Regions from separate parts of the Mesorhizobium sp. GW821-FHT07A06 genome, predicted to be linked through region 1. Evidence: predicted binding sites of a transcription regulator. Region 1 holds the regulator's gene; each other region holds the start of a gene.
The links. Region 1 encodes LexA, which represses DNA repair genes until DNA is damaged. Its sites were predicted from a motif close to TGTTCNNNNTGTGTTCNG; they were not measured.
Positions count from the first base shown of each region.

Region 2: a site for LexA is predicted at 2,283-2,300, ahead of AC07SZ_RS12540 (DNA recombination protein RmuC). Genes of this name have one in related genera too.
Region 3: a site for LexA is predicted at 2,973-2,990, ahead of dinB (DNA polymerase IV). Genes of this name have one in related genera too.

Region 1 covers NZ_JBWKRC010000007.1:165,538-170,505, forward strand. Annotated here, with positions in the region: gene AC07SZ_RS22685 (ABC transporter substrate-binding protein) at 1-972, opposite strand, end outside; gene AC07SZ_RS22690 (GntR family transcriptional regulator) at 1,127-1,900, shown strand; gene lexA (transcriptional repressor LexA) at 2,253-2,990, shown strand; gene AC07SZ_RS22700 (ComEC/Rec2 family competence protein) at 2,984-4,968, opposite strand, start outside.
Region 2 covers NZ_JBWKRC010000003.1:421,846-426,813, forward strand. Annotated here, with positions in the region: gene truA (tRNA pseudouridine(38-40) synthase TruA) at 1-214, opposite strand, end outside; gene AC07SZ_RS12525 (GNAT family N-acetyltransferase) at 238-744, opposite strand; gene fmt (methionyl-tRNA formyltransferase) at 741-1,694, opposite strand; gene def (peptide deformylase) at 1,699-2,229, opposite strand; gene AC07SZ_RS12540 (DNA recombination protein RmuC) at 2,333-3,604, shown strand; gene AC07SZ_RS12545 (class I SAM-dependent methyltransferase) at 3,693-4,505, opposite strand; gene AC07SZ_RS12550 (GFA family protein) at 4,587-4,968, opposite strand, start outside.
Region 3 covers NZ_JBWKRC010000002.1:784,065-789,032, forward strand. Annotated here, with positions in the region: gene AC07SZ_RS09285 (alpha/beta hydrolase) at 1-688, opposite strand, end outside; gene AC07SZ_RS09290 (SDR family oxidoreductase) at 793-1,674, opposite strand; gene AC07SZ_RS09295 (dihydrofolate reductase family protein) at 1,793-2,380, opposite strand; gene AC07SZ_RS09300 (winged helix-turn-helix transcriptional regulator) at 2,488-2,904, shown strand; gene dinB (DNA polymerase IV) at 3,022-4,269, shown strand; gene AC07SZ_RS09310 (DUF6602 domain-containing protein) at 4,334-4,968, opposite strand, start outside.

The DNA of each region.
Region 1 (4,968 bases):
GCCGCAGTCGGCCATCGACGCCGGTATCTCCATGCCGAACGCGGCCATCGCCTTGCGGGAAATCGTTGCCATGTGATCCTTGTAGGCAGGGCGCGACGGCGCGATCGTCTTGGGATCCTTGCCCTTGAGGATTTCGGCGGCGATGTTGCCGGCGTTGACGCCGACCTGGGTGTAATTGACCGCGAAGCTTGCCGGCACCGTGCCGTTGCGGACCGCGCTGTCATCGGAGTTGACGATTGGGATTCCGGCCTGGCGAGCGGCCGCGGAGACAGCGGCGATCGCCGGCTGGATCAGGTTTGAAGCCGGGCCGTAGATCACGTCTGCCTTGCCGGCGAGCGCGGCGATGCGCTGCTGGATGTCATTGACGTTGTCGATGCCGACTTCCACGACCTCGAAACCGGCCGCCGGTGCGGCCGCCTTGATCTTCTCGACCAAGGCAACGTCATTGGCCTCGCCCGGATTGTAAGGGACGCCGAAGCGCTTGGCATTCGGCAGCAGCTTCTTGGTGAAGGCCATGACAGCGGCGACATCCTGCAGATCGCTGGCGCCCGTCATGCCTTCGTCTCCGGCGTCCCACGACGGCACCAGCTTGGCCGCGACCGGATCGGTGACAGCGGCAAAGACGATCGGAATACCGGAACCGGCAAGCGCCTTCTTGGCGATCTGCGAGACCGGGGTGGTGATGGTGTAGATCAGCTTGGGCTGCTCCGCCTGCAGCTTGGCGATCATCTGCGGGACTAGCGATGCATCGAAATTGGTATGGCTCTCCGTGTAGACGACATCCTTGCCCTCGACAAAGCCATTGTCCGTCAGCGCTTTCTTGAACCCGGCTATGGCGGCGTTGAGCTGCGGATGCTCGCCGAAATTGGCGATGCCGATGCGAATCTGGTCGGCGGCGGCACTCCCCGCGCTGACCATCAATGCGCCTGCCAGGGCCAATCCCGACAGCCAAGCGGATTTCGACTTCAACATCATTTCCTCCCAGATTTGATCAGCGCCGCTCATCGGGACGGCAACTGCGGCGATCATGGTCAGTCCGTCGTCACCTGTCAAACATTATATATAATTCTTGCCATGGGCCACCATCATATATAATTTCCACATGCCCGACGATGGACGGATCGCGATGCAGGATCAGAACAACTCCACGAAAACCGAGGCTGCCTATCAGTTGCTGCGGCGCGATATCCTGACCACACGCCTCATGCCGGGCGCGCCGCTCAAGCTGAGCGCGCTGCGCGGTCAATACGGCGTCGGCTGGACACCGCTGCGTGAAGCCTTGTCTCGGCTTGAGGCTGAGCGCCTGGTTACGGCCATCAGCAATCGCGGCTTTGCCGTGGCTCCGGTGTCGCGGGCCGAACTCGAGGACCTGGCTCGCGCAAGGATGGTTGTGGAGATGCCGCTGTTCCTGGAATCGATCGGGAAAGGCGGCAGGGAATGGGAGGACGCGGTTGTCACCGCTCACTACCGCCTCTCCCGCTGCAAGACCGCGGTCGACGACCCCTCTGATGACGCGGTCGACCAATGGGACGAGAGCCACGAGGCCTTTCACGCGGCATTGCTGAGTGCCGCGACGTCCAACTGGCTGTTGCGCTTCCGCTCGACAATCGCCGATCAGTTGCGGCGGCATCATCGTTTTCTCGGACTGGCGCCGACATTGCGGGCGGCGGCCGGCCTCAAGCATGGCTATGGCGAGGCAATGGACGCCCTGCGCGAGGCGATCGCGATCGAGCATCACACCGCGATCATGGAAGCGGCCCTCGATCGCGATGTCGAGCGGGCGAAAGCGCTGATGACGGCGCATATCGGCTACACGCTGCATGTCTACGTTCACAGCGAGGACAGCGGCGCGAACAATTATACCGCACGCGCCGGCAGCCTGAAGGCAATTTCGGGATGACTTCATCGTTCTTTCTCTTGAGGCATGATCGTTGGCGTTTTGATTTCGTTTCGTTCCGCCAGGAAGGGATCGACCAACGACGCAAATCCAGCCTCTGGACGCCCTTGAGAAACCGATGCCAAGGTCCATCAAGAGGTAGGCCACAGGCGATTAACCAAAATGATTTCAATGCTCGCGTTGGCGGCGAAGGCGGTCGATCGCTGCGCACTGCCGGCGGCGGATAATTTCAGATGTCTTAACAAGTTCACTAAACTTTAAACAGTTGCGGAACACAACTGGAACAGATAGTGTTTGTTCTGGGTTTGTTTTTCGATTCCGATTCACACCCTTCGTTCAATGCCTGGGGGGCGCCATGCTGACGCGCAAGCAACATGAACTTCTGATGTTCATTCATGAACGGCTGAAGGAAAGCGGTATCCCACCCTCCTTTGACGAGATGAAGGAAGCGCTCGATCTCGCCTCCAAGTCAGGGATCCATCGCCTGATCACGGCGCTCGAGGAACGCGGCTTCATCCGCCGGCTGCCCAACCGGGCGCGGGCATTGGAAGTGCTGCGGCTGCCGGATTCGATCGCGCCAGGCCTCAACGCGGCAAAGAAATTCTCGCCTAGCGTCATTCAAGGCAGTCTTGGTCAGGGCGGCGTTGGCCGCCAGATCAAGCCGGCGCCGTCACGCTTGCCCTTTGCCGGGAATGACGACGACGCGGTCGCCGCCGTGTCGATCCCGGTGATGGGCCGTATCGCCGCCGGTGTGCCGATCGATGCCATCCAGCATCAGACGCATTCGATCTCAGTGCCGCCGGACATGATCATGGGTGGCGAACACTATGCGCTGGAGGTCAAGGGCGATTCGATGATCGAGGCCGGCATCTTCGATGGCGACACGGTCATTATCCGCAACGCCGATACGGCGAGCCCGGGCGAGATCGTCGTGGCGCTGGTCGACGAGGAGGAAGCGACCTTGAAGCGATTCCGCCGCAAGGGCGCTTCGATTGCCCTTGAAGCCGCCAACCCGGCCTACGAGACGCGCATTTTCGGGCCGGACAGGGTCAAGGTGCAAGGCAAGCTGGTCGGGCTGATCAGGCGCTACTGAGCAGGAGCGGCCGGCGTTTCGGGTTTTTGATAGGGCGGCAGTCCCCTCGCCTCACGCGAAAACTTTCGTTGTGCGTGCCAAGGCCGATACGGTCCGTCCACGGCGAAGCTGATGATTGGCGGACTGGTCGCCGATTGGCGGTCGAAGAAGACGGCGGCACTGCCCTTGCGTGCAAGTTGCCGTTTGGTGACGACGAGAACCAGCGGGTTGTGGCAGGCATCGTAGCCCGTCGCGTCATTGACAACGATCAGGTCGGCGAAGCCGCAGGCCTTCCAGGTAGCCTTGCGGTCTTCGACATGCGCGATGATCGCGCCAGACGGATGCCGGGCGAGACAGATGCCCTCCGTGCAATAAAACGGCGCCCCTGGCGGCAGATTGACGGCATCGGCAATATCGAATTGTCCCTCTGCCTTGTTGAACATCTCCGGTGCGACAATTGTTTCGGAGACCAGCGCGCGTTTCCAATTGTCGACGGTGAATTCGTTCGGGCGAGCCCGGCTGACCGCGAGTTCGCCACCGCCGATCGGCACCGCGACCAGGCGCGCGTCTTCCGAGATCAGCACATCCGGCGTGCGCGTATCCGACACCGTCAACAGGCCGGCGAGCGCGAATGGCACTGCCGCGAGCCGCAGCCATGTCGTCGCCATCGTTGCGATGACCAGTGCGATCGTCACCAGCAGCACCGAGTGCTGTGAAATCAGCCCGATCGCATCGACGGGGGAGCGTTCCGATATCCACGCCGATATGGCGATCATGGCCGTCAGCCCCTTGCCCATCACGTAGAGAAAGGGACCATCGGCACCAAAGGGCATCGCAAGAGAACTGAGAACAGCGAAAGGCATGACAATCAGAGAAACGATCGGCATGACGGCGAGATTGGCGAACAGGCTGAGCGGTGACACACGCTGGAAATGCCAGATGGCAAACAGCGCCGTGGCGCAGCCGGCAGTGATGGAGGTCATCGCCAACCCGCCCGTCGCCAGCAGGAATTTTCGCGTGAGAAAGCCCGGCAGGGACCGCTTTGGCGGCGGCGGTCTTGCCTTTCCCGCACGGTGATCCGCCCAGCCGGCATAGGCGCCGACCAGCGCGGCGGTCGCGGCGAAAGACATCTGGAAACTTGGACCGACCACCTCGTGCGGCGACACCACGATGACGGCGATTGCCGAGATGGCGAGGTTGCGCATGGTCAGCGCGGCGCGATCGAACAATACGGCAATCAACATTACCGCCAGCATGATGAAGCTGCGCTCGGCGGCAACGACCACGCCTGAGATGATGAGGTAGGCGGCGATCGACAACAGTGCCACGGCGGCCGCGTATTTCTTCACCGACCGACGCGCGGAAAAATCCGGGAACAGCGCGAAGGCACCGCGCAACAGCCCCATGATGGTGCCGGCGACCAGCGCCATATGCAGTCCGGAAATGGAGATGATGTGATAGATGCCGGTGCGCCGCATTGATTCGTTGATTTCATCGGGAATGCCGGCGCGCACGCCAACGATCAGCGCTGCCGCGATCTCGCCTTCGGCGCCGCCAACAACGCCCCTGATGTGGTCGGCGATGGCTTCGCGCGCATTTTCTATCCCTGAAAACAGGCGGGCCGACAGGGGCATCTCATTGTCGTCGGCGGAGATGATTCTTGGATTGCCAAGGAAGAAGCCGCTGCCACCGATGCCGGCAAAGTAGCTGTCGAACGAGAAATCGTAGCTGTCCGGCCGCACCGGACCTGTCGGCGGCAGCAGCTTCGCATAGCCCGATATCAGCGAGCCGGCTGTCATGTCGTCAGGTATCTTGCGCGCCGAGAGCCGCACCCTTTCCGGCGCGTAACGCAGTTTTGGCCGGGCCGTCGACGTCACATCTATGGTCAATCGGATGCGGCCGGTCTCCATGCGGTCGAGCGAGACGACACGGCCGGTCACTTGCGTCGAGATTTCCGAACCCAGCATCCGGGTGCCGGCCCGCCAGGTCTCGACCTTGG
Region 2 (4,968 bases), on a different contig from region 1:
CAGGCCATGCCTTGGCGAGGTCGACATGCGCCACCTGGGCCGTTGCATGCACGCCGGCATCGGTGCGGCCGGCGGCACGCAGCCGCACCGCCTCGCCGCTGAATTTCTCGATCGCCTGCTCGATCGCCTGCTGCACCGAAGGCTGGTCGGCCTGGTGCTGCCAGCCGGCGAAAAGGCTGCCGTCATATTCGATGTCGAGGCGAAAACGCGGCATGCCGGGCAGCTATACGCTCTTGCCTAAGCGGCGAGAGCGGTGAAGGCGGAAGCGTAGACCAGCCTGCCGGCTTCCGGAGCGTCGCCCCAGGCCAGCGCTTGCAGCGCCTCGCCCTGGTATTCGCTCTCGAATTTTTCGGCCCGCGCATGGCTATAGCCGAAACGGCCATAATAGGCCGGGTCGCCCAGCACCACGGCCAGCGTCTCGCCGGCATCCCTCAGGCGGATATGCGCCTCTCGGATCAGCGCGCCACCAATGCCGCTGCCATGGAACGAAGGCTCCACCGCCAGCGGCGCCAGGGCCACGGCCGCGAGGCTCTTGCCGCCATTCTGGACGAAGAGCCTTGAAAACAGGATATGGCCGACCACCTGGCCTTCTTCTTCGGCCACCAGCTCGACCACGGCGTCGCCGCCGGTCACCAGCGCGTCGACCAAGCCGGCCTCCGCCTGCTGGCCGAAAGCGTGTTCCTCGACGAGGCGGATGGCCTCGCGATCCCGCGGCGTCGCCGCGCGTATCGACATCATGCTCATGAGAACTTCATTCCTTTTACGATCTTGGCTCCGCGCAGGAATTCCGACGCGGCGGCGGGCTTTCCGCCCGCACGTTGAACTTCGACCAGTCTGATCGCGCCTGTTCCGCAGGCGACCGTCAGCCGGTCATCGAGAATTCCTCCCGACTCGCCCAGATCTTCCGAAAGCGACCGGCCTTCGGACAGCGTCGAGCGAAGCAGTTTCAGCCGTTCCATGCGGCCGCCAATGTCAATTTCAGACCAGGCGCCGGGAAAGGGCGACAGGCCACGAAGACGGTTATGGACCTCGACGGCAGGCCGTGTCCAATCCACGCGCGTCTCGAATTTATCGATTTTTCTGGCGTAAGTCACCCCGTCCGCCGCTTGCGCGGTAAATGTCAGGGTGTTCTCTTCCAGCCGCGCCAGCGCTTCCACCATCAGGGAGGCACCGACACTCATCAACCGATCATGCAGATCGCCGGCTGTCATATCGGGTTCGATAGCGCATTTTTCAAGCAATCCCACCGGGCCGGTGTCGAGCCCCTCTTCCATGCGCATCACCATCATGCCGCTTTCCAGGTCTCCCGCCATGATGGCGCGCTGGATGGGAGCGGCACCGCGCCAGCGCGGCAAGATCGATGCGTGGCCGTTGATGCAGCCAAGCCGGGGCGCGTCGAGAACAGCCTTGGGCAGCAGCAATCCATAGGCGACGACCGCGGCGATATCCGCCTGCAAGTCACGGAAAGCGGTCTGTTCGGCCTCGGCCTTGAGAGAGGTCGGCGTGCGTACCGCGATGCCCAGCCGCTCCGCTTCGCGCTGCACCGGCGACGGCGTCAACCCCAACCCGCGCCGGCCGGCGGCGCGAGGCGGCTGCGTGTAGACGGCGGAAATCTCATGTCCGGCCTCGGCAATCGCGCGCAGCGTCGGCACCGAAAATTCCGGCGTGCCCATGAAGATGACGCGAAGGGGCATTCCCCTATCCCACCAGCTTGCCCGGCGCCTTGTCCTTGGCGAGCTTCTTGAATTTCTTCACCACCATGTCGCGCTTCAGCTTCGAGATGTGGTCGATGAACAGCACCCCGTTGAGATGGTCGATCTCGTGCTGCAGGCAGGTCGCCATCAGACCCTCGGCCTCCATCTCCTGCAGTTTGCCGTCGCGGTCGAGATATTTCACCCGAACGGAAGCCGGGCGTTCGACCTCGGCGTAATAGTCGGGGATGGACAGGCAGCCTTCCTCGTAGACGGAGCGCTGATCGGCGCTTTCGAGGATCTCCGGATTGATGAAGACATGCGGTGCCGGCGTTTCGTCTTCCTTGGCAAGGTCGATTACCAGCATGCGCAACGGCTCGCCGATCTGGATTGCCGCCAGCCCGATGCCGGGCGCGTCATACATTGTCGCCAGCATGTCGTCGGCCAGTTTGCGCAAGGGCGCGTCCACGCGCTCCACGGGCTTCGAAACCTGGCGCAGGATGGGATCGGGAAGGATGATGAGCGGCTTGATCGGCATGGCGTCCCACGTAAGACGTCCAGCGAAAAGCGTCAACCGTTGGACCTGAGTCTCGTTCACGTTTTGATCTGTGCCAGCCCCACGAATCGGCTATGCTGTCCACATGAATGATCTGAGCACCATCCTTTCGCAGCCCGTCGCCCGGCTCGGCGCCTCGACAATCACGCTCGGCCACGCTCTGGCCTTCGGCGCCTTGTTGTTTTTCGGCCTGTTCGTGGCTCTGGTCGTCGCGCTGTGGCGGTCGGCCAAGGCGCGTGCCGTCGCGGCCGCGGAAGCCGCCGACCATGCCCGCGACGCCGAGGCGCGGATGGCCGGCATATTGCAAAGCCAGGCTGAGATGCAGGGCCGCATGGGCGCCATCGCCGAAGTGTTCGGCGCGCGTCAGGCGGAGTTGACGCAGTCGATCGGCCAGCGCCTCGACGCCATGACCGGCCGCATCGGCCAGACCATGACCGAGCAGACCAAATCCACGCATGAGAGCCTGGCCAAACTGCAGGAACGGCTGGCGGTCATCGATACCGCGCAAGGCAACATCCAGTCGCTTGCCGGCCAGGTCGTGCAGCTCCAGGCCATCCTTTCCAACAAGCAGACGCGTGGCGCCTTCGGCCAGTCGCGCATGGAGGCGATCGTCGCCGACGGCCTGCCGATGGGCGCGTATGAATTCCAGGCGACGCTGTCGAACGGCAGCCGGCCCGATTGCCTGGTCAAGATGCCGAACGGCGCGCCCTCGCTGGCCATCGATGCCAAGTTTCCCCTGGAAGCCTGGAATGCCATCCGCGCCGCCGATGGCGCCGACCTGCAGAAGGTCGCGTCCCAGGCCTTCCGCCGCGACATCGAGATCCATGTCCGCGATATTTCGGAGAAGTATCTTATCCAGGGCGAAACGCAGGACACCGCCTTCATGTTCGTGCCGTCGGAATCGGTGTTCGCCGAGATTCACGAGAATTTCGAGGCGATCGTCCACAAGGCGCACCGCGCCCGCGTTGTCATCGTCTCGCCGTCGCTGCTGATGCTGTCGATCCAGGTCATCCAGGCGATCCTCAAGGACGCCCGCATGCGCGAACAGGCGCATCTGATCCAGGGCGAAGTGATCCGGCTGATGGAAGATGTCGCGCGCGTCGACGAGCGCGTGCGCAAGCTGCAGGGCCATTTCGGCCAGTCGGCCAAGGATATCGAGGACATCCTCGTCTCGACATCGAAAGTGACCAAGCGCGGCCAGAAGATCGAGGCGCTGGAGTTCGGTGCGCAGGCCGAAGGCGATGCAGGCCCGGAGACGCCGTCCCGGGCACCGGCCGCGAAACTCGACCCCGGCCCGCGCGTTGCCGATTCTAAGACCGGGCAGCTCAGGCTGCGGGTCGTCGAAGGCGACGACTGAGCGGATTGTTTGATCTTGACGCAATTCCCCGGGGAAAGCGCTACGCGCTTTTCCCAGGAAGACCGCCCACACCTTTCCTGGAATTGCGTTAGGCCACGGCGACGATGACGTGGGCCTGAATCTTGGCGGCAACCGCACCGCTGCCATGCCTGGCCGCGATCGCTGACGCGGCATGGTCCGTTGCGGCGTCGAGTTTTCCCGGATCCCTGGCCTCGATTTCGGTGCGAAGCACCGTTCCCTGGCAATACGCAAGCGCCGGAATGCGCGGCGAGGGCGCGCGGCTCTGTTCGGCCCTCGTCTCGATCGCCACACCGGAGAAACCCGCCTCCTCAAGGTCTCCGCGGATCAATGCCGTATCGTGGTAGCCGTGCGGCGTGCGGGCCAGAAAGCGTGGTGGATCGCTGGGAAAGATCCTGGCCAGGGCATTCGTCACATCATCGGCAAACACATTCTCTTCGATGCGATCCCATACGTTGAACAGAAAGTGTCCGCCCGGCTTCAGCACCCGCCTTGCCTCGCGGTAGGCGGAGGGGCGGCTGGGAAAGAACATCGCGCCGAACTGGCAGCAAACGAGATCGAAGGTCGCATCTTCAAACGGCAGCGCCATGGCATCGGCCTGGCGCCATTGGATGCGGCTGTCGGGAGCTTGTCGCGAAGCGGCATAGTCGAGCATCGGCTGGTTGAGGTCGGTAACGACATAGCTTGCGTCAGGAGACAGTCTTGGCGCCAATGCGCGGGTGACAACCCCGGTGCCCGCGGCGACTTCCAAAACGGCGCTCGGCGAAAAGGATGCCGCTCGTTGTGCAAGATCCGCGGCGAACGGCTCGAAAATCAACGGCACCATATAGCGGTCGTAGTTTTCCGGGATCGAGCCGGCAAACAACTTGTCCGTTTCCAACATGGCTATCACCCGCCTGTTTGATGTCGAGCCAGGCTAGCACATAATTGTTGTCCTGGGCGGCTTTCGGCGCGGAGGCAGGTGCTACTGCTCTTCCACGATGCTTATTCCTTCGAATTCCGGAAGCCAGTGCAGAGCCGATCGATGCCACTTCTGTTGTGTCGGGATCAGATCCTCGCGTTGCCGCGCGGTCCCCGCTCGGATCCCATAGATCTTCGGGCCGTAGCCGACAGACGTCGCATAAAGATGCGAGCCGCAATCGCCGCAAAATGCCTGGGCGCGCTTGGCGCCGCTCGATCCGGTCTTGATATAGATTTTTGGCGTGCCCCTGGGGATCCGGTAATGATCCTCGGGCGCGGGAACGGTGACGCGAAAGGCCGTACCGGTCAGTTGCTGGCAGTCCGTGCAGTGACAGATGGAGGTCTTTTCCGCGTCGACCTCCGCTTCATAGGTGATGGCACCGCAA
Region 3 (4,968 bases), on a different contig from region 1:
AGCCGCTCAAGTCGGCGTAGAGCGCGCTGACCTCCGGATCGAGCCGGTCGCGGTCGCCGATGAAGTTGGTCACCAGCCAGTCGACGGCCTCCCTGGCGAAGGCCGGATCCTTCTTCCGGTTGGTCTCGTAGCTGGCGCCGGTCAGTGCCATGTCGAACCAGCCGGAGATGATCAGCGTGGCGGCTGGCAACGGCCGGCCTTGCGAACGCAGCCGCTGCAGCACGCCATAGGTCAGCACCGCTCCGCAGGAATCGCCGGCAAGCGCGATCGATTTTGCGTCGACGCCCTGGTCGATGAGCCAGTTCCAGGCGGCCATCGCCGCCTCGAGCTGCGCCGGGTGCTTGGCCTGATGCGCCAGTGGATAATCGTAGGCCAGTGCCCGGCAGCCGACGGCCTTGGCCAGATGGCCGACCAGCTTGCGGTGCGTGTAGATCGAACCGCCGATGAAGCCGCCGCCATGGGCGTAGAACAGCACGCGCCGCGCGTCGGCGTCCTTCGGCACGATCCACAGCGCCGGCACGCCGCCGGCATCCACCTCGCTATAGTCGACACCGCCCGGCTCGCCGGTCAGCGCCGTCCAATGCGTGTCGTTGTAGTCGATGATCGCCTGCGGGCTGGTCAGCTTGCCCGCATTGGCTGCGATCGCCGCGTAGTGGTTCCTGTTTGCCTCGCTCTCAGTGCTCGCCATGATGGTCTCCCGGGGTTGCCGATCGCCGACTGCGACCTTCGAGAAGCAGAGACGGACGGGCGGGCAAAAAGGATACGCCGCCGATGCTTTTTCCCGAAGTTCGGCTAAGCCTCGCCTCTGAACATGGCCGCGTGGCGTTGGGCGAATTCGACGAACGGCGTCGGCCGCACGCCGAACATGTCGTGAGTCGCCAGATGCACCCGCGATTTCGGCCGCCGCAGCCGCTCGGCCAGTTGCTCGTCCAGCGCATCGGCGAAACCGGCCGGAATGCCGGCGGCCAGCAAATTGCGCCGCCGCTCCGCGGGGCTGATATCGACATAGCGGACCGGCTTGCCGATCGCCTGCGATATGCGCGCCGCGATGCCGGTCATGGTCAGCGCTTCCGGTCCGGTCATGTCGAGGCTCTCGCCTTCATGGCCGCCATCGCGCAGCAGCCGGAAGGCTACCTTGGCGATATCCTCGACGTCGACGGGCGACAGTTCGGTGTCGCCGAGCGCGAGGTGGAAAGCCCCCTCGGCGGCAATGGTCGGCGCGTCGCGCAGGTACACCTGCATGAACTGGCTGGGGCGCAGATGCGTCCAGGCCATGCCGGCCGCTTCCAGATAGCGCTCGACCTCCTCATGCATGCGCGTGAAGCGGAACTTCGTGGCGTCGTAGCCGATGTTGGATTCGGCACCGGAGAACTTCACCACATGCGCGACACCGGCCTGCCGGCAGGCATCGATGAAACGGCACTGCGTCTCCCTCATGTCTTCGGCGGCGGTCGAAATCATCAGGACGCGGTCGACGCCGTCGAGTGCCGCGCCCAGCGTTTCCGCCCGGCGCATGTCGCCCTCGACCAGTTCGACGCCGGCAAGTCCGCCGAGCCCCGCCATGGACGCCCGCTTCGGGTCGCGAACCAGCGCCCTCACCTCGTGTTTTTGCCGCGCGAACTCGCGCACGATCGCTTTGCCGTTCAGGCCCGTGGCGCCTGTCACCAGGATCATCGTCTTCTCCGTCTGGGATTGAGGCGGCCGCCACGCCGGCAACCGCACCTTGAAGACGAACAGGCGAGGGCAAAGGATTCTGGCCAAACGGTTTTTTTAGGAACCTCGCCGTACCCGATCACCGCGCCGGGGCGTAGCGGTTGACCACCATGCCGCAGGCATAGGCCTTCGAGCCGAGCAGGAGCAGGTTCTGGAAACCGCCCTGCTCGAAAATGCGGCGTCCCGCACCCAGCACCGCCGGGTTGATGAACAGCTGGAACTCGTCGACCAGCCCGGCCGCGATCAGCGCCGACGCAAAGCCGGCACCACCGAAGACGGCCATGTCGCCGCCCTCGCCCGCCTTCAGCGCGGATACTTCGCGCGGCAGGTCGCCGCTGACCACCGTCGTGCGCTCCCAGCGCGAGGTTTTCAGCCTGCCGCTCGGCACCACCTTCCGGGCCTCCACGATGCGCTGGGCGAAGGCGTGGAACGGATCGGCCGGAAACCTCTTCGCCGCATTGCCCCAATGGGTCAGATACCCCTCCTCGGCCATCTTGCGGCTGAGCAGGATTGTGTCGATCCCGGCGAAGATGGTGTTGAAGTCGCGCTTCAGCTCCTCGTCCCAGGCGCTGTCGTCGCCCCATTCCCAGAGCTGCCAGCCATGATCCTCATAGGCGCCGACGAAACCGTCGACCGACATCTGCATCTGAAGGATGAGCTTCTTCATCGTCGTCTCCCCGCGGGATCAAAAGAAAATTGCTTTACTTTTGGAACCATTGACGCGAGCCAAAAATGATGTCAATAGTAAAGTGATTTAAAAATGGAAGCATAGAGATGTCGACGCGTGAAAGATCCGGCTGTCCGATCAGCCTGTCGCTGGAACTGCTCGGCGACCGCTGGACGCTGCTCATCATCCGCGACCTGGCCTTCGCCGGAAAAAGGCATTTTCGCGAGTTCCTGCAGTCCGATGAGGGCATCTCCTCGCGCACGCTGGCGGAGCGGTTGCAGACGCTGCAGGACGAAGGCATCCTCACCCGCAGCGACGACCCGAGCCATGGGTTGAAGGCGATCTACCGGCTGACCGAGGCCGGCATCGACCTTTTGCCGGTGCTGGCCACGCTCGGCGCCTGGGGCAGCAAGCACCGCAAGGCCGACGGCCACCTGGCCCGGATTGCCGACGAACTGGCGGTCGGCGGCGAGCCGGCGCTGGAACGGATGAAGGCCGCGCTGCGGGCCGAGCATATTGTCTAGGCGCCGCCCCTCCTTCCCTCATCGGAACGGGTTTCAGCAAACGGTTTCCCTTGACAGAAATCACCTTTTGTTCTCTATTCGTTCGCATCTATCAGCAACTGCGGATGAGCGGTCGGGATGGAAACGACAGCCACCATCCTGCATGCCGATCTCGACGCGTTCTATGCCTCGGTCGAGCAGCTGCTCGATCCATCGCTGCGCGGCAAGCCGATCGCGGTCGGCGGCGGTGTGGTGCTCGCCGCCTCCTATGAAGCGCGCGCCTTTGGTGTGCGTGGCGGCATGCCGGGGCGCAAGGCCCGCGAGCTTTGCCCGCAACTGATCTTCGTCGGCGGCAATTTCAGCCACTACCAGCGGCTGGGCGACGCGGCGATCAAGGTGCTCGACGATTTCACGCCGGTGGTCGAGCGCATTTCCATCGACGAGGCCTTCGCCGATGTCGCCGGCTGCACGCATCTGTTCGGGCAACCGGCAGAGATCGCCACGGCGATCCGCCACCGCGTGCGCACGGAACTTGGCCTGCCGATCTCGATCGGCGTGGCCCGCACCAAGCATCTGGCCAAGATCGCCTCGCAGGTCGCCAAGCCCGACGGGCTGGTGGTGGTCGATCCCGGCACCGAGCTCGCCTTCCTGCATGATTTGCCGGTTTCCCTGATGTGGGGCGTCGGCCCGGCGACCAAAGCGCGGCTGGCCGAGATCGGCGTGGAGACCATCGGCCAGCTGGCCAGGACGCATAGCGGCGCGCTGACGCGGCTGCTCGGCCCCGCCGCCGGCGAAAAGCTTGCCGCCCTGTCGTGGAATCGCGATCCGAGAAAACTGGAGACCAGGCGCCGGGCACACTCGGCAGGCGCGCAATCGGCGCTTGGCCAGAAACCCGCCGTGGCGCGGGTGATCGTGCCCACCTTGCTCCACCTGGCCGACCGCGTCGCCAGCCGCCTGCGCGCCAAGGCGCGGCCCGGCCGCACGGTGACGGTGCGCGTGCGCTTTGCCGATCTCAGCGCCGTCACGCGCTCGATCACGCTAAAGCAGCCGATCTCCGCGACCACCATGCTGGCCGAGATCGCACAGGACCTGGTGCGCGGCGTGCTCGCCGATCATCCCCGGGAAAAGACGATCTCGCTGCTGGCGATCTCGGTTTCGCATCTGGAGGAGAGCGCCGAACTGCAGCTCGACCTGCCGCTCGGCCTCGCCGACGAGAAGCGCCGGCCGGGCAGCAAAAAAGGCCTTGCCCGCTTCGGCGCCGACCGCGCCATCGACAAGATCCGCGAGCGCTTCGGCAAACAGGCCGTCGGCTACGGCACCGTGGCGTTGGAAGCGGCGCGCTCCGTGCCCGACGAATTCAGGGAACTGGCGGAGAAGGAACTGTGAGCAGAAGAAAGCTCCAACGTCAGCTACGGTAGGTGGCCGACGCTAGATGTCAGCAATCTCAAAACTACATAGTTAGCAGTATTTGATCTCCTGAGCGATGAGGCGGAGAAAGCGCATCGGCGACCTTGGGAGTTGCGGCATAATTCGCGCCATTGAATGTTGAGTAGATTAAACGACCAGTAAATTCATATAGAAGAGAGATCGCAAGCCAAACGGATTGTTCGCCAAATTCCGCTAAGCTACCAAACTCTGATGAGGTAGCAAAAATTCCATGTTCGACAATCAAAATCGCGTCAATAGCACTATTATCAACTAATTTCTGCCTGACAATATCTGCACGCGACCATCCCTTGAAACCAATAGCTATAAAAGGAATGCGAGGCGATGGTCGAGATCCTATTATTAAGCCAGAGGGAGAGCTCCTTTTTATTTTTGAAAGCGAGTTCGCAGTGTGAATAACTTCTTTCCATTGCGCCTGTATATCGGATTTTATTTCGAGGGTCGCGGCAACAGTTTCAGCAAGATAGAGTCGATGATGCGGACTGCCAACAGCGGGCAGTGATGGCCCGAGGGGAAACTCTACAACGACATCTATTTGACCTGATTGATTGCCTTCCAAGTCCACGACATCGCCAGAACCAAATCTGTAAATTGGTGGAAATACATCCTTAAGAAATCCATCTACAAAGGTTTCGCGCT